3 regions of the Duffyella gerundensis genome follow, and region 3 is predicted to be linked to each of the others. Evidence: predicted binding sites of a transcription regulator. Region 3 holds the regulator's gene; each other region holds the start of a gene.

Region 1 (4,500 bases), 660 kb from region 3:
GTGTTGAGCCAGCCAGCTGTCGCAGGCGGCGCGCGGTTGTGGTCCAAATACCGGCTGCCAGCCCGCAGGCAGCGGATAGCCAGCGGGCCACAGGCTGTATTGCCGTCGTGCGTTACTCAGCACCTGGCACTCCAGCTGCGCATCGTCAAAAGGGTTGAGATGTTCCATGTCATTCTCCTGCAATAAAACCCGTTGGTGTGACGGTTAGCACCGTTGCCACAGCGACGTTAGCCCATCGAGCAAGCCACCGCGCCAGCACAGCGCATCGTGGCCGCCTTCAACCAGGCGATAGTTGACCTGATGTCCGGCATCGGTCAGCTGATGATGAAGATCGTGGTTGGCGGTGAGCACCAGAGGTTCCCGGCTACCTGCCTCAATAAAGAAACGTTGTGCCTGGCCTTGCCCCAAACCGGCGGCGATCTGACCGTTGAGCCAGCCAGGCTGTTGATCCGCCGCATTAAGTGCCCGATCGGGCCACCAGAACGATCCCGATTGGCTGATTGCCGCGCCGAAACGCTGTGGCCAGTGCAGTGCCGCATACACCGCTGACAGGCCGCCAAAGCTCTGGCCCGCCACCAGCGTTTGTTGTGGATCGGCGGTAAAGGGAATCGTGGTCTGCACCTTCGGCAGCAGTTCCTGTTGAGCCGCCAGCCAGAAATCGGCATTGCAGGGCAGCTCGGCGCTGCGGTGAGCGGTATCAATGACGTCAATCAGAATGTAAACCGCGGACGGCAGGTCGCCGCGCTGCGTCAGCGTATGCAAGGGGCCGGCGATGGGCATCTTTGTTGCCCAGAACTGCCCATCCAGCAGGATAGCCAGGGGGCGATCGGCGTGCGGTGCGCCGGTCTCGATGATCCAGATACGGCGCCGATTGCCCAAACGCGCACTCTGCCAGTCATGTGGCGGCGCGATGTGCGTTTCCTCGCCCCGATCTACCGCCTCCCAGAGTTGCTGATCGGGCGCGAGCGGCATATGCAACGGCGACACGCCATTGCCGCGTCCGCCGCACCAGCTGCGTAGAGGATTTAACGAATCGACCTGGGCGGCAGGAAGCAAGTCACGCCACCAGGCACGCAGCGTCATCATGTCCGGCTCGCCGTTAAAATCGCGCGCCTGGCGATCGGGAATCAGGCTGTAACTGCCACGCCAGGTTGCTGGGAGCAGATAGCTTCCCAGCCAGACGTCGGTGCCGGTTACGCGCTGCAGTGAGCGTGGAACAGCACGCTGATGATGATCGGTGACGCCGGTAATATTCAGCCAGACGCGGCGCAGAGGAGAGGTTGCTTCACTACCGTCGGCGTCGCGCCAGAAGAACGTGACGCGAAAATGGCGATCGTCTGCCGGTTCAATTCGCGGAATACCCGCCTGTTTTTGCGCCTGCCACCAGCTTTCACTGCCGGTCTCATTACTTAATAACGTCATACAGCGTGTGTCATTTCTTCCGCGTAAGCGGCCCGCGATAATGTAATGAATAATACTATTGATAATTATTTGCATTTGCAATAGGGTGTTTCCGCCCGTTCAGGCGCGGCTTTTTTCCGCACTATCCGCAGTGGCATGTCGGTGTTTTCAGCGTTGGCTGACGACCGCGGAAAAGCACTCCCGGGCAGGATTATCAAACGACATCATCGTGTTACCGCGTCCATTCTCCGACGCAGGTTGCTCAGGAATAACATAATGAAAAAACTCTCCCGACTCTCTTTTGCTGTTTTGCTTGAACTGGGGCTTATCGGTGGCGCGCATGCGGCCGAAGACAGTACGACTACCGATCAAACGGATGCTGAAAATGGCACGCTGGTGGTCACCGCGGCCCAGCAGAATATGCAGGCGCCTGGCGTTTCGACTATTACGGCTGATGAGATCAGGAAGCGGCCACCGGCGCGCGACGTCTCCGAGATTATCCGTACCATGCCGGGCGTTAACCTGACCGGCAACTCTACCAGCGGTCAGCGAGGTAATAACCGGCAGATCGACATTCGCGGCATGGGCCCGGAAAACACGCTGATCATGGTGGACGGCCTGCCGATAAGCAGCCGCAACTCGGTGCGACTCGGCTGGCGCGGCGAGCGTGATACCCGCGGCGACAGCAGCTGGGTGCCGCCGGAGATGATTGACCACATTGAGGTGATTCGTGGACCGGCCGCCGCGCGCTACGGTAACGGTGCCGCGGGCGGCGTGGTCAATATCATCACCAAAAAAGACACCAACCACTGGCATGGATCGTGGAACACCTATTACAACGTGCCGCAACATGATGAAGAGGGTGCCACCAAACGCACTAACTTCAGCCTTTCGGGCCCGCTCGGCGATGATGTCAGCTTCCGGCTGTATGGCGGCCTGGCAAAAACCCAGGCCGATGCGCAGTTTATCAATGAAGGCCATCAGTCGTTGCGGACCGGCAGCTACGCCAGCACTGTACCCGCCGGGCGCGAAGGTGTGGTCAATAAAGACATCAATGCGCTGCTGCGCTGGGCTTTTGCTCCGATGCAGGCGCTGGAGTTCGAGGCGGGCTACAGCCGCCAGGGCAACCTCTATGCTGGCGATACGCAAAACACCAATACCAGCGCGCTGGTGCAGAGCAAGTACGGCGATGAAACCAATCGGCTCTATCGCCAGAACTTTGCGCTGACCTGGACCGGCGCCTGGGATAATGGCATCAGCACCCGCAGTTACGCTCAGTATGAGAACACACGTAACTCGCGTATGAATGAAGGGCTGGCTGGTGGAACAGAAGGGATCTTCGCCAACAGCGACTTCTCCACCATTGAGCTAAACGACGTGCTGTTGCACAGTGAAATCAGCGTACCTTTCGAACTGGGCGTGAATCAAACCGCCACCTTCGGCACCGAGTGGAATCAGCAGAAGATGAAGGATGCGTCATCCAACACGCAAACCTTTATGAGCGGCGCGGTGGACGGGATTTCCGGCACTGATCGCAGCCCTTATTCGCAGGCAGAGATTTTCTCGCTGTTCGCGGAAGACAATATTGAGCTCACCGACAGCACCATGCTGGTGCCGGGACTGCGCTTCGATCACCACTCGATTGTCGGCAATAACTGGAGTCCGTCGCTGAACCTGTCGCAGGGGCTGGGCGATGATGTCACGCTGAAACTGGGCATTGCGCGGGCTTATAAAGCGCCAAGTCTCTATCAAACCAACCCCAACTATCTGCTCTACAGTCGTGGCCAGGGCTGTGCCGACAGCGCGGGTGCCTGTTATCTGATGGGTAACGACGATCTGAAAGCCGAAACCAGCATCAATAAAGAAGTCGGGCTGGAATGGAAACATGACGGTTATCAGGCGGGCGTCACCTGGTTCCGCAACGACTATCGCGACAAAATTGAGGCGGGCTACACGCCGGATGGCGTTTCCTCAGGCGGCGCAGCTGATGTTTATAAATGGGAAAATGTCCCTAAAGCGGTGGTTGAAGGCCTGGAAGGTACGCTGAATTTGCCGGTCAGCGACAGCATCAGCTGGAACAACAACATCACTTATATGCTGCAGAGTAAAAACAAAGAGACCGGCGATCGCCTGTCGATTATTCCGGAATATACCCTCAACTCAACGTTGAGCTGGCAGGCTATGCCAGATCTTTCCCTGCAATCAACCCTCACCTGGTACGGCACGCAAACGCCGAAGAAGTATAATTACAAAGGTGATGCGGTTACCGGCAGTGAGAAAGATGAGGTGAGCCCGTACTCTATCGTTGGCCTGAGCGGCACGTATGATGTTAATAAGTACGCCAGCGTGACGCTGGGCGTCGATAACCTGTTTGATAAGCGGCATTATCGTGAAGGCAATGCGCAGACCACCGGCAACTCGGCGACCAACGCCTGGATGTATGGCGCGGGTGCCAACACCTACAACGAATCAGGCCGCACTTACTACGTTAGCGTCAATACGCACTTCTGATCGAACAGGGCGGCATTGCGCCGCCCTGTTTATCCTGTGACTAATGCACTCAGCCTCAGTTATTACTGTAGATATCTTTGTAGAGACGGCTTTCAAATCGCACCAGCGGCACTCTGCGAATACGCTGATCTTCTGGCGGCACGGCATAACCTGACAGGAACTGCACAAAGGCCACGCGCTGACCGCTGGCGGTGGTGATAAAACCCGCCAGATTATAAACGCCCTGCAACGAGCCAGTTTTCGCCGACACTTTGCCATCCACTCCCGCTTCGTGTAGACCGCCGCGATAACGTAACGTGCCATCGTAGCCCGCTAACGGCAGCATCGAAATATAGTTGAGCGTCTGATCATTTTTCGCAATGTACTGCAACACCTGCATCATGGTGTCAGGTGCGATCAAATCGTGACGTGACAGCCCTGAGCCATCAACCTGAATGCTGTTGCCCATATCAACGCCCGCTTTGGCCTGCAAAATCCGGCGCACCGCATCCGATCCCGCACGCCAGGTACCGGGCACGTTAAAATAGTGATGGCCAATGGTGCGGAAAACGGTGTCGGCGATCATGTTGTCTGACTTTTTCAACATGG
Region 2 (4,500 bases), 610 kb from region 3:
GAAAATCACCGCGAACCGCATTCACTCGCCAAAAGGCCGGGCGACCTTGACCCGTGAATGGTTGCGATTGCTGGTGGAAAAGGGTGTCGATCCGCTGGAGCTGGAGCAGCATCTGCCGACGCGTTCGGTGAGCCTGCGCGCCTTGATCAGCCGCACGCGCAATAGTTGGTACGCCAGCAAAGGGGAATACGACTTTTCGCACGAGGTAAAGGAGGCGATGTCGGGCTGTCTGGCCTGCAAAGCCTGCTCTACCCAGTGCCCGATTAAGATCGACGTGCCTGGCTTCCGATCGCGCTTCCTGCAGCTCTACCATACGCGCTACCTGCGCCCGGTAAGCGATCATCTGGTTGCGGGAGTGGAAACGTACGCGCCGCTGATGGCCAAAGCGCCGAAAGCGTTCAATTTCTTTCTGCGGCAGCCGTGGTTGCGTGAACTGAGCCGCCAGCATATTGGCATGGTGGATCTGCCGCTGCTTTCGTCGCCTTCACTGAAGCAGCAGCTCTCCGGCCATCCCGCCTGCGCAATGACGCTGGAGCAACTGGAAGCCGAAAGCGCAGAGAAAAGAGCCAATCGTGTGTTGATCGTGCAGGATCCTTTCACCAGCTATTATGAAGCGCAACTGGTTAATGACTTTGTTCGCCTGGTCGAAAAGCTGGGTTACCAGCCGGTGCTGCTGCCATTTTCACCAAACGGCAAGGCTCAGCACGTGAAAGGATTTTTACAACGCTTTGCCCGCACCGCCGAAAAAACCGCCGATTTCCTGCGCCGTGTGGCACGGCTGGGTGCGCCGATGGTGGGCGTCGATCCGGCGACGGTACTCTGTTATCGCGATGAGTATCAGCAGACGCTGGGCGACAAGCGCGGCGAGTTCTCGGTCTTGATGGTGCAGGAGTGGCTGAGTGAGGTACTTGCGCCGCGGGCAGTTCAGCCGCAGACCGGTGAATCCTGGTATCTGTTTGCGCATTGTACCGAAGTCACTGCCTTGCCGGCGTCACCAAATCAGTGGCAGGGCATTTTTGCTCGCTTTGGCGCCACGCTGGAAAACGTTAGCGTCGGCTGTTGCGGCATGGCGGGAACCTATGGGCACGAGACCAAAAACCTTGAAAATTCGCTGGGTATTTATGCGCTGTCGTGGCATCCGCAGATGCAGCGGTTGCCGCGTCAGCGTTGCCTGGCTACCGGCTATTCCTGCCGCAGCCAGGTGAAAAGAATTGAGGGTAATGGCGTGAGACATCCGTTACAGGCGCTGCTGGAAATGGTATAATTTTTGTTACGCGTATGTGCTAGAAAATCGAACCGGCGTGTTTAACAAAATCGCTCTGTAACGTAGTGGCTTTGTCCCAGTGGCCGGTCTGTGCCAGGTGATGGCACAGACGGGTCAGTGACAACCGGGCCAGCTGATAGGCCTGAACGCGGAATAACTGTTCACGCTCGGGATTACTCATTTCCTGCACCAGTCGATGATGCAGTTTGCCCAGCGCATGCAGGTAGCTCTGGTCGTCGCCGTTCAGTTGACAAATTTCTGCCATATCGAGACAGGTATCATTGAAGCGTCGCAGCTGTTCGATACCAGCGCCGGAGCGATCAAGTCGGGCCTGCGCCATGTAAAAATCGACGGTGATATCGCGGACAGAAAACTTGTAGTCGTCAATTTTATGCTGCAACCAGGCGGACACGGACCGATTCATGACGCACTCTCCTGCTAATGAGAATCATTATCATAATAACCTACGCGATTTTTAGCGATCGCGCGAGCAAAGTTTTATCGATAAATGCTACCTGTCAGAAAAATTGATATTAACAATCCAGACGCATCGGTAAGGGCGTAAACTGATTATTATTCTCAATAAGCATCAAGATGTCTTCGGTGACTTATTGATATATAATGGAATTATAAAACCAGCATAGCGCTTTTTTGGTGGATCAGACCGCTGATTTAAGCGTCTATTCTTAAATATTAGCCGTAAAAAAAGCCGTTTCGCCTTTATCCCTGCAAAACAAGAGGTTGAAGTGATAATTGTTATCACTACCATAGGGGTATCAGCCAAACCAGGCTACGCATCATGAGGTACAGCATATGGCAACAGCAAATCCTGCATCTTTCTCTCCGGATGATTTTGTCTGGAAAGGACTCACGCTGACGGACTCAGCGGCAACGCAAATTCTCAACCTTGTCGCTACCGATCCGGCAGTCAGCGGTTTACGTCTTGGCATTAAGCAATCCGGTTGTGCCGGGTTCGGCTATACCATGGATTTGGTGAGCGCCGCCGAAGAGGATGACCTGGAGTTCACGCACAACGGCGCCTCGCTGTTTGTGCCGCTTCAGGCGATGCCTTTCATCGACGGCACCGAAGTGGATTTTGTCCGCGAAGGCCTGAACCAGATCTTTAAATTCAATAACCCTAAAGCCCAACACGCCTGCGGATGTGGTGAGAGCTTTGGCGTCGAGTAATAGCGATATGTCACAAAACAGCGAAACCCCAGATGATGTACAGGTATGGGATGGCGGCCGTCTGAAGTACAAAGAGGGCTTCTTTACCCAGCTTGAAACCGATGAAATGGCCAACGGCATCAACGAGGACGTGGTGCGGGCAATTTCTGCCAAGCGTAACGAACCCGAGTGGATGCTGGAGTTCCGGCTCAAGGCTTATCATGCCTGGACGCAAATGGAAGAGCCGCACTGGCTGAAGGCGAACTACGCCGGCCTGAACTATCAGGATTACAGCTACTATTCTGCGCCGTCATGCGGTAACTGCGACGACAGCTGTGCATCGGAGCCGGGCGCGACCCAGACCGATGGCAGTCATCCCAACAGTAACTACCTGACGCAGGAAGTGGAAGACGCCTTTAATCAGCTGGGCGTGCCGGTTCGCGAAGGCCGTGAAGTTGCGGTAGATGCCATTTTTGACTCGGTATCGGTGTCAACCACCTACCGCGGCAAGCTGGCGGAACAGGGCATCATCTTCTGCTCATTCGGCGAAGCGATTCACGATCACCCGGAGCTGGTGCAGAAATATCTCGGTACCGTGGTTCCACACAACGACAACTTCTTTGCGGCGCTGAACTCAGCGGTGGCCTCTGACGGCACCTTTGTTTACATCCCGAAAGGCGTGCGTTGCCCGATGGAGCTTTCCACCTATTTCCGCATCAACGCTGCCAAAACCGGCCAGTTTGAGCGCACCATCCTGATCGCTGACGAAGACAGCTACGTCAGCTACATCGAAGGCTGCTCGGCGCCGGTACGTGACAGCTATCAGCTGCACGCGGCGGTTGTGGAAGTGATCATTCACAAAAATGCCGAAGTGAAATATTCCACCGTGCAGAACTGGTTTGCCGGCGGCGAAGCTGAAGGCGGCATTCTGAACTTCGTGACCAAGCGCGCCCTGTGCGAAGGCGATCACAGCAAGATGTCCTGGACGCAGTCTGAAACCGGTTCAGCAATCACCTGGAAATACCCAAGCGTGGTGTTGAAAGGGGATTATTCGATTGGTGAATTCTACTCGGTGGCGTTGACCAGTGGCCGTCAGCAGGCGGATACCGGCACCAAAATGATTCACATCGGTAAAAACACCAAATCGACCATTATCTCTAAAGGGATTTCTGCCGGTAAAAGTCAGAATACCTATCGCGGTCTGGTGAAGATCATGCCGACCGCGACCAATGCGCGTAATTTCACCCAGTGTGATTCGATGCTGATTGGCGCGGAGTGTGGTGCGCATACCTTCCCGTATGTGGAAACGCGCAACAATAGCGCGCAGCTGGAGCATGAAGCGACCACCTCACGTATCGGTGAAGATCAGCTGTTCTATTGTCTGCAGCGTGGCATCAGCGAAGATGACGCCATATCCATGATTGTAAACGGCTTCTGTAAAGATGTTTTCTCCGAGCTGCCGCTTGAGTTTGCCGTCGAAGCACAAAAATTGTTGGCTATCAGCCTTGAACATAGTGTGGGCTAATTGATAGCGCATTACCCGTTGCCGGAAAGCAATGTGAAGGATAATTTATGTTAAGTATTAAAGATTTACAGGTTAGCGTTGAAGACAAGGAAATCCTGCGTGGTTTGAACCTGGAAGTGAAGCCAGGCGAAGTGCACGCCATCATGGGGCCAAACGGCTCGGGTAAAAGTACCTTGTCTGCCACGCTGGCTGGCCGTGAAGATTATGAAGTCACCAGCGGATCGGTGGCGTTCAACGGCAAAGATCTGCTGGAACTTTCTCCGGAAGATCGCGCTGGCGAAGGCATCTTTATGGCGTTTCAGTACCCGGTTGAAATTCCCGGCGTCAGCAACCAGTTTTTCCTGCAAACCTCGGTTAACGCCGTGCGTAAATACCGTCAGCAGGGTGAACTGGATCGCTTTGACTTCCAGGACTTCATCGAAGAGAAGATCGACCTGCTGAAAATGCCTCAGGATTTGCTGACGCGCTCAGTAAACGTTGGCTTCTCCGGCGGTGAGAAAAAGCGTAACGATATTCTGCAGATGGCTGCCCTTGAGCCGCAGCT
Region 3 (4,500 bases):
GGCAGGAACACTTTCCTGCCCTTTTTTATGGGATTCAACGAACAAACGGTTGTTTCCCATCTCCGCTTTGTGGATCATACCGGTTATTTCGTGGTGCAAATCACAGACATTCGCGTTGAGGAAATTGAGATGAGTGAGGCTGAAGCCCGCCCAACTAACTTTATTCGTCAGATTATTGATGAAGATCTGGCGAGCGGTAAGCACGAACGTGTGCATACCCGTTTTCCACCGGAGCCTAATGGTTATCTGCACATTGGCCATGCAAAATCGATCTGCCTGAACTTTGGTATCGCGCAGGATTATCAGGGCGAATGTAATCTGCGCTTTGATGACACGAACCCGGCGAAAGAAGATATCGAATTCGTTGAGTCGATCAAGCAGGACGTCCAGTGGCTGGGCTTTCAGTGGAGTGGTGAGATTTGCTATTCCTCTAACTATTTTGACCAGTTGCATCAGTATGCTATTGAGCTGATCAATAAAGGCCTGGCGTATGTTGATGAGCTGACGCCGGAGCAGATCCGTGAGTATCGCGGTACGCTGACTTCTGCGGGTAAAAACAGTCCCTATCGCGATCGCAGCGTGGAAGAGAACCTCGCGCTGTTTGAAAAAATGCGTAACGGCGAGTTCGCGGAAGGCACTGCCTGCCTGCGGGCGAAAATCGATATGGCCTCTAACTTTATTGTGATGCGCGATCCGGTGATTTACCGTATCAAGTTCGCCACTCACCATCAGACCGGTGACAAATGGTGCATCTACCCGATGTACGATTTTACGCACTGCATTTCTGATGCGCTGGAAGGCATTACGCATTCACTGTGTACGCTGGAGTTTCAGGATAACCGCCGCCTTTACGACTGGGTGCTGGATAACATCACCATTTCTGTGCATCCGCGTCAGTATGAGTTTTCGCGGCTCAACCTTGAATACGCCATCATGTCGAAGCGCAAGCTGAGCCAGCTGGTCACCGAAAATGTGGTGGAAGGGTGGGACGATCCGCGCATGCTGACCGTTTCAGGCCTGCGTCGTCGTGGCTACACGTCTGCGTCTATTCGCGAGTTCTGCCGCCGTATCGGCGTGACCAAACAGGACAACATCGTTGAAATGGCCTCGCTGGAATCCTGTATTCGTGACGATCTGAATGAGAACGCGCCGCGTGCAATGGCGGTTCTGGATCCGCTGAAAGTGGTGATTGAGAATCTGCCATCAACGCACGAAGAGATCATCACCATGCCGAATCATCCGAATAAGCCGGAGATGGGCACGCGCGAAGTGCCTTTCAGCCGCGAAGTCTGGATCGATCGCGCCGATTTCCGCGAAGAAGCCAATAAGCAGTATAAGCGTCTGGTTCTGGGCAAAGAGGTGCGCCTGCGTAATGCGTATGTCATTCGTGCTGAACGCATTGCCAAAGACGAAGAAGGCAATATCACCTGCATCTACTGCACCTGTGATACCGATACGCTGAGCAAAGATCCTGCTGATGGCCGCAAAGTAAAAGGCGTGATTCACTGGGTGTCCGCGGTGCATGCGCAGGCTGCGGAATTCCGTTTGTACGATCGGCTGTTCAGCGTGCCGAATCCTGGCGCAGCGGACGAATTCCTGGCGACGATTAATCCAGATTCACTGGTTATCAGGCAGGGATTTGTTGAGCCTGGCTTACGCAACGTGGCGGTAACAACACCGCATCAGTTCGAGCGGGAAGGCTACTTCTGTGCGGACAGCGTCTATTCAACGCCATCTAACCTGGTGTTTAACCGCACCGTTGGCCTGCGTGATACCTGGGCTAAAACAGGCGAATAATACCTGTAACTGAATGAATGTTAAAAAGGAGCGAGGATTCGCTCCTTTTTTTATGCCTGCCTAGCAAACACAGCCGCTGGTCGCTGTTAAAAATACCCACTCAGTTAACAAAAATTAATCAATCTCCGGGTGTTAAATATTCTTTTTAAGGTAGGCTATGCGCACTTAATTCTACCGAGAGAAGCAGGAACAGGTAATGACAGATATGGTCCAGGAAGCGAAGCATAGCGTGGTCGTGGTGCACCAGCTGATCGAAAGAATATTTAATAACGCTTCCGAATCCGAAGAAACGCTTAATCTTTTCCTCTCTTACTTTCACCCCTCTTTTATGCTGATTACGCCTGCCGGGCAGCGACTCTCTCTGACCGCGATGGAAGCGCTGTTTCGTGGCTTGAAAGGCCAGCGGGAAGGGGTGCGTATTGCGACCGGGGAGTATGAAATCCTGTCACAGAATGGCACTGACGTGGTAATTCAGTACTGCGAGTTACAGATGCGCAATGGTGAAACCCAGAAGCGCATTGCGGTGGCGATTCTTGACTGTTCTACGGCTAACCCGCGCTGGCGTTATCTGCAGGAAACGTTGTGTGCCTGAATTCAGGCGTAAAAAAACCGGTGTATTCACCGGTTTATGACGCTACTGAGTCGAACTTACTTATCGTGCAGCGTGTCATCTTCACGGCAGTCGCCGGTTGAGCAGTGGCCGTACAGATAGAGACTGTGGTTAGTGAGTTTGATGCCATGACGCGTGGCGATATCGCGCTGACGCGATTCGATAGATTCATCGCTGAACTCAATGACCTTGCCACAGTCGAGGCAGATCAGGTGATCGTGATGATGCTGCTGCGTCAGCTCAAATACCGATTTGCCGCCTTCAAAATTATGGCGGGTTACGATACCGGCATCATCAAACTGGTTCAGCACGCGATAAACGGTCGCTAAACCAATCTCTTCGCCCATATCAATCAGGCGTTTATACAAATCTTCCGCGCTGACGTGATGGCCTTCAGGTTCCTGAAGCACTTCCAGAATCTTCAAACGAGGAAGCGTGACTTTCAGGCCGGCCTTCTTTAATGCGGAGTTGTTGTCAGTCATGCGGATATTGTCCTGTTACTTTGCTAGTCACAATGTGGCTGAAAAGCCCTGAACATCGGTCGACGTTTAGACGAATTGTGTCTCATTATAAAATTCAAGCATCGAAATGAAAACTACAGGGGAAGCCTGAAAACTCAGTTGGATGTAAGGAGAAATGTCGCTACGTCCGAAGAAATCATGCTGCAAGCATATGTTAACATTTCGCTTACCACCAACACTTTTATGGTTAAGATGATTAAGCGTGTGACCGATGGGGGTATTCTACAGATTTGCCGATTAAAGTTACAAATATGTATCTATTATTTCCATAGGAAAATCCATCTGCTCAATGTGAGCCAGCGCCCACATTGAGCGTTCAGCTTACGCCTCAATAATTTCCTGCAGATGAAGCTCATCAGAAATTTGTTTTACCCACGCGTCCACGCGTGCGTTGGTCAGCTCTGGCTGACGATCTTCATCAATAGCTAAACCAAGGAAGTGCTTATCGTCCGCCAGGCCTTTAGAAGCTTCAAAGTGATAACCTTCGGTTGGCCAGTGACCGACGATAACCGCGCCGTTCGGTTCGATGATATCGCGCAGAGTGCCCAGCGCATCACAGAAGTATTCTGCGTAATCTTCCTGATCGCCACAGCCAAACAGCGCCACCAGTTTGCCATTGAAATCCACTTCTTCCAGCGTCGGGAAAAAGTCGTCCCAGTCGCACTGCGCTTCGCCGTAATACCAGGTCGGAATGCCTAAAAGCAGAATATCGAACGCTTCGAGGTCCTCTTTGCTGCTTTTGGCAATGTCATGAACTTCTGCAACGTCTTTACCGAGTTGCTTCTGAATCATCTTTGCAATGTTTTCGGTATTGCCCGTATCGCTGCCGAAGAAAATGCCTACGATTGCCATGCGCTTGATAACCTCTTGAAACGTAATTAATTGGTGGTGAATTTTATTCACAGATAAACGCAATGATAGCAGAGAGGCGGAGAGGGCGGAACTCACAAAGCCCGTGCATTTGTCGCTTTGTGCGTTCTTCCCCTCGCGCGGCGATGACTATAGCTTTAATTGCGCCATGATCATCTCTTCAATCAACTCGCTGCGGCTCATCTGCCGCCGATCGGCCAGCTCATTAAGTGCATCAACCGCATCGGCGTTCATTTTCAGCTCAACACGACGCAAGCCGCGCACTTTATCGCGTTTTAGCTGGTTTCGCTTGTTGATACGGAGCTGTTCATCACGCGTCAGCGGACTGGTTTTTGGCCGACCCGGTCGACGTTCATCTGCGAACAGATCGAGTGTGGTGCGGTCCGTGTTTTCTTTTGCCATAGCTTCGCGATAGTGAAAGGATGACGAGGGTGAACCTGTCAAAGTGTAACTGAAATGAGCCGATTTACCTGATGCCGGTAAATTTTAGCGCGGTATAATAACCCAGCTGTAGCGCAGGGAACAATTATTTCCCGCTTCGACAGACATTTATGCTGGCAGAGCTAAAAACCGGCGCACGGCGCGCAGCACCGCATCGGGCTTCTCTGCGTGCACCCAGTGTCCTGCATCGGCAATCACATGGGCTCGCGCGTGCGGAAACTGCGCCAGCAGTGTGTCGCGATAGGCGTTATCCAGATAGGA

The links. Region 3 encodes Fur, which represses iron uptake genes when iron is present. Its sites were predicted from a motif close to ATAATAATGAGAACNACTATCAA; they were not measured.
Region 1: fes (enterochelin esterase) is a predicted target of Fur. The motif match lies at 1,475-1,497, and genes of this name have one in related genera.
Region 2: sufA (Fe-S cluster assembly scaffold SufA) is a predicted target of Fur. The motif match lies at 2,011-2,033, and genes of this name have one in related genera.

The regions. Positions count from the first base shown of each region.
Region 1 covers NZ_LN907827.1:534,730-539,229, forward strand. The annotation lists gene EM595_RS02465 (MbtH family protein) at 1-168, opposite strand, end outside; gene fes (enterochelin esterase) at 205-1,422, opposite strand; gene EM595_RS02475 (TonB-dependent siderophore receptor) at 1,678-3,912, shown strand; gene dacB (serine-type D-Ala-D-Ala carboxypeptidase) at 3,968-4,500, opposite strand, start outside.
Region 2 covers NZ_LN907827.1:1,805,999-1,810,498, forward strand. The annotation lists gene ydiJ (D-2-hydroxyglutarate dehydrogenase YdiJ) at 1-1,264, shown strand, start outside; gene EM595_RS08365 (hypothetical protein) at 1,284-1,688, opposite strand; gene sufA (Fe-S cluster assembly scaffold SufA) at 2,078-2,452, shown strand; gene sufB (Fe-S cluster assembly protein SufB) at 2,460-3,956, shown strand; gene sufC (Fe-S cluster assembly ATPase SufC) at 4,004-4,500, shown strand, end outside.
Region 3 covers NZ_LN907827.1:1,193,224-1,197,723, forward strand. The annotation lists gene glnS (glutamine--tRNA ligase) at 130-1,797, shown strand; gene EM595_RS05455 (hypothetical protein) at 1,994-2,389, shown strand; gene fur (ferric iron uptake transcriptional regulator) at 2,446-2,889, opposite strand; gene fldA (flavodoxin FldA) at 3,250-3,780, opposite strand; gene ybfE (LexA regulated protein) at 3,928-4,200, opposite strand; gene ybfF (esterase) at 4,348-4,500, opposite strand, start outside.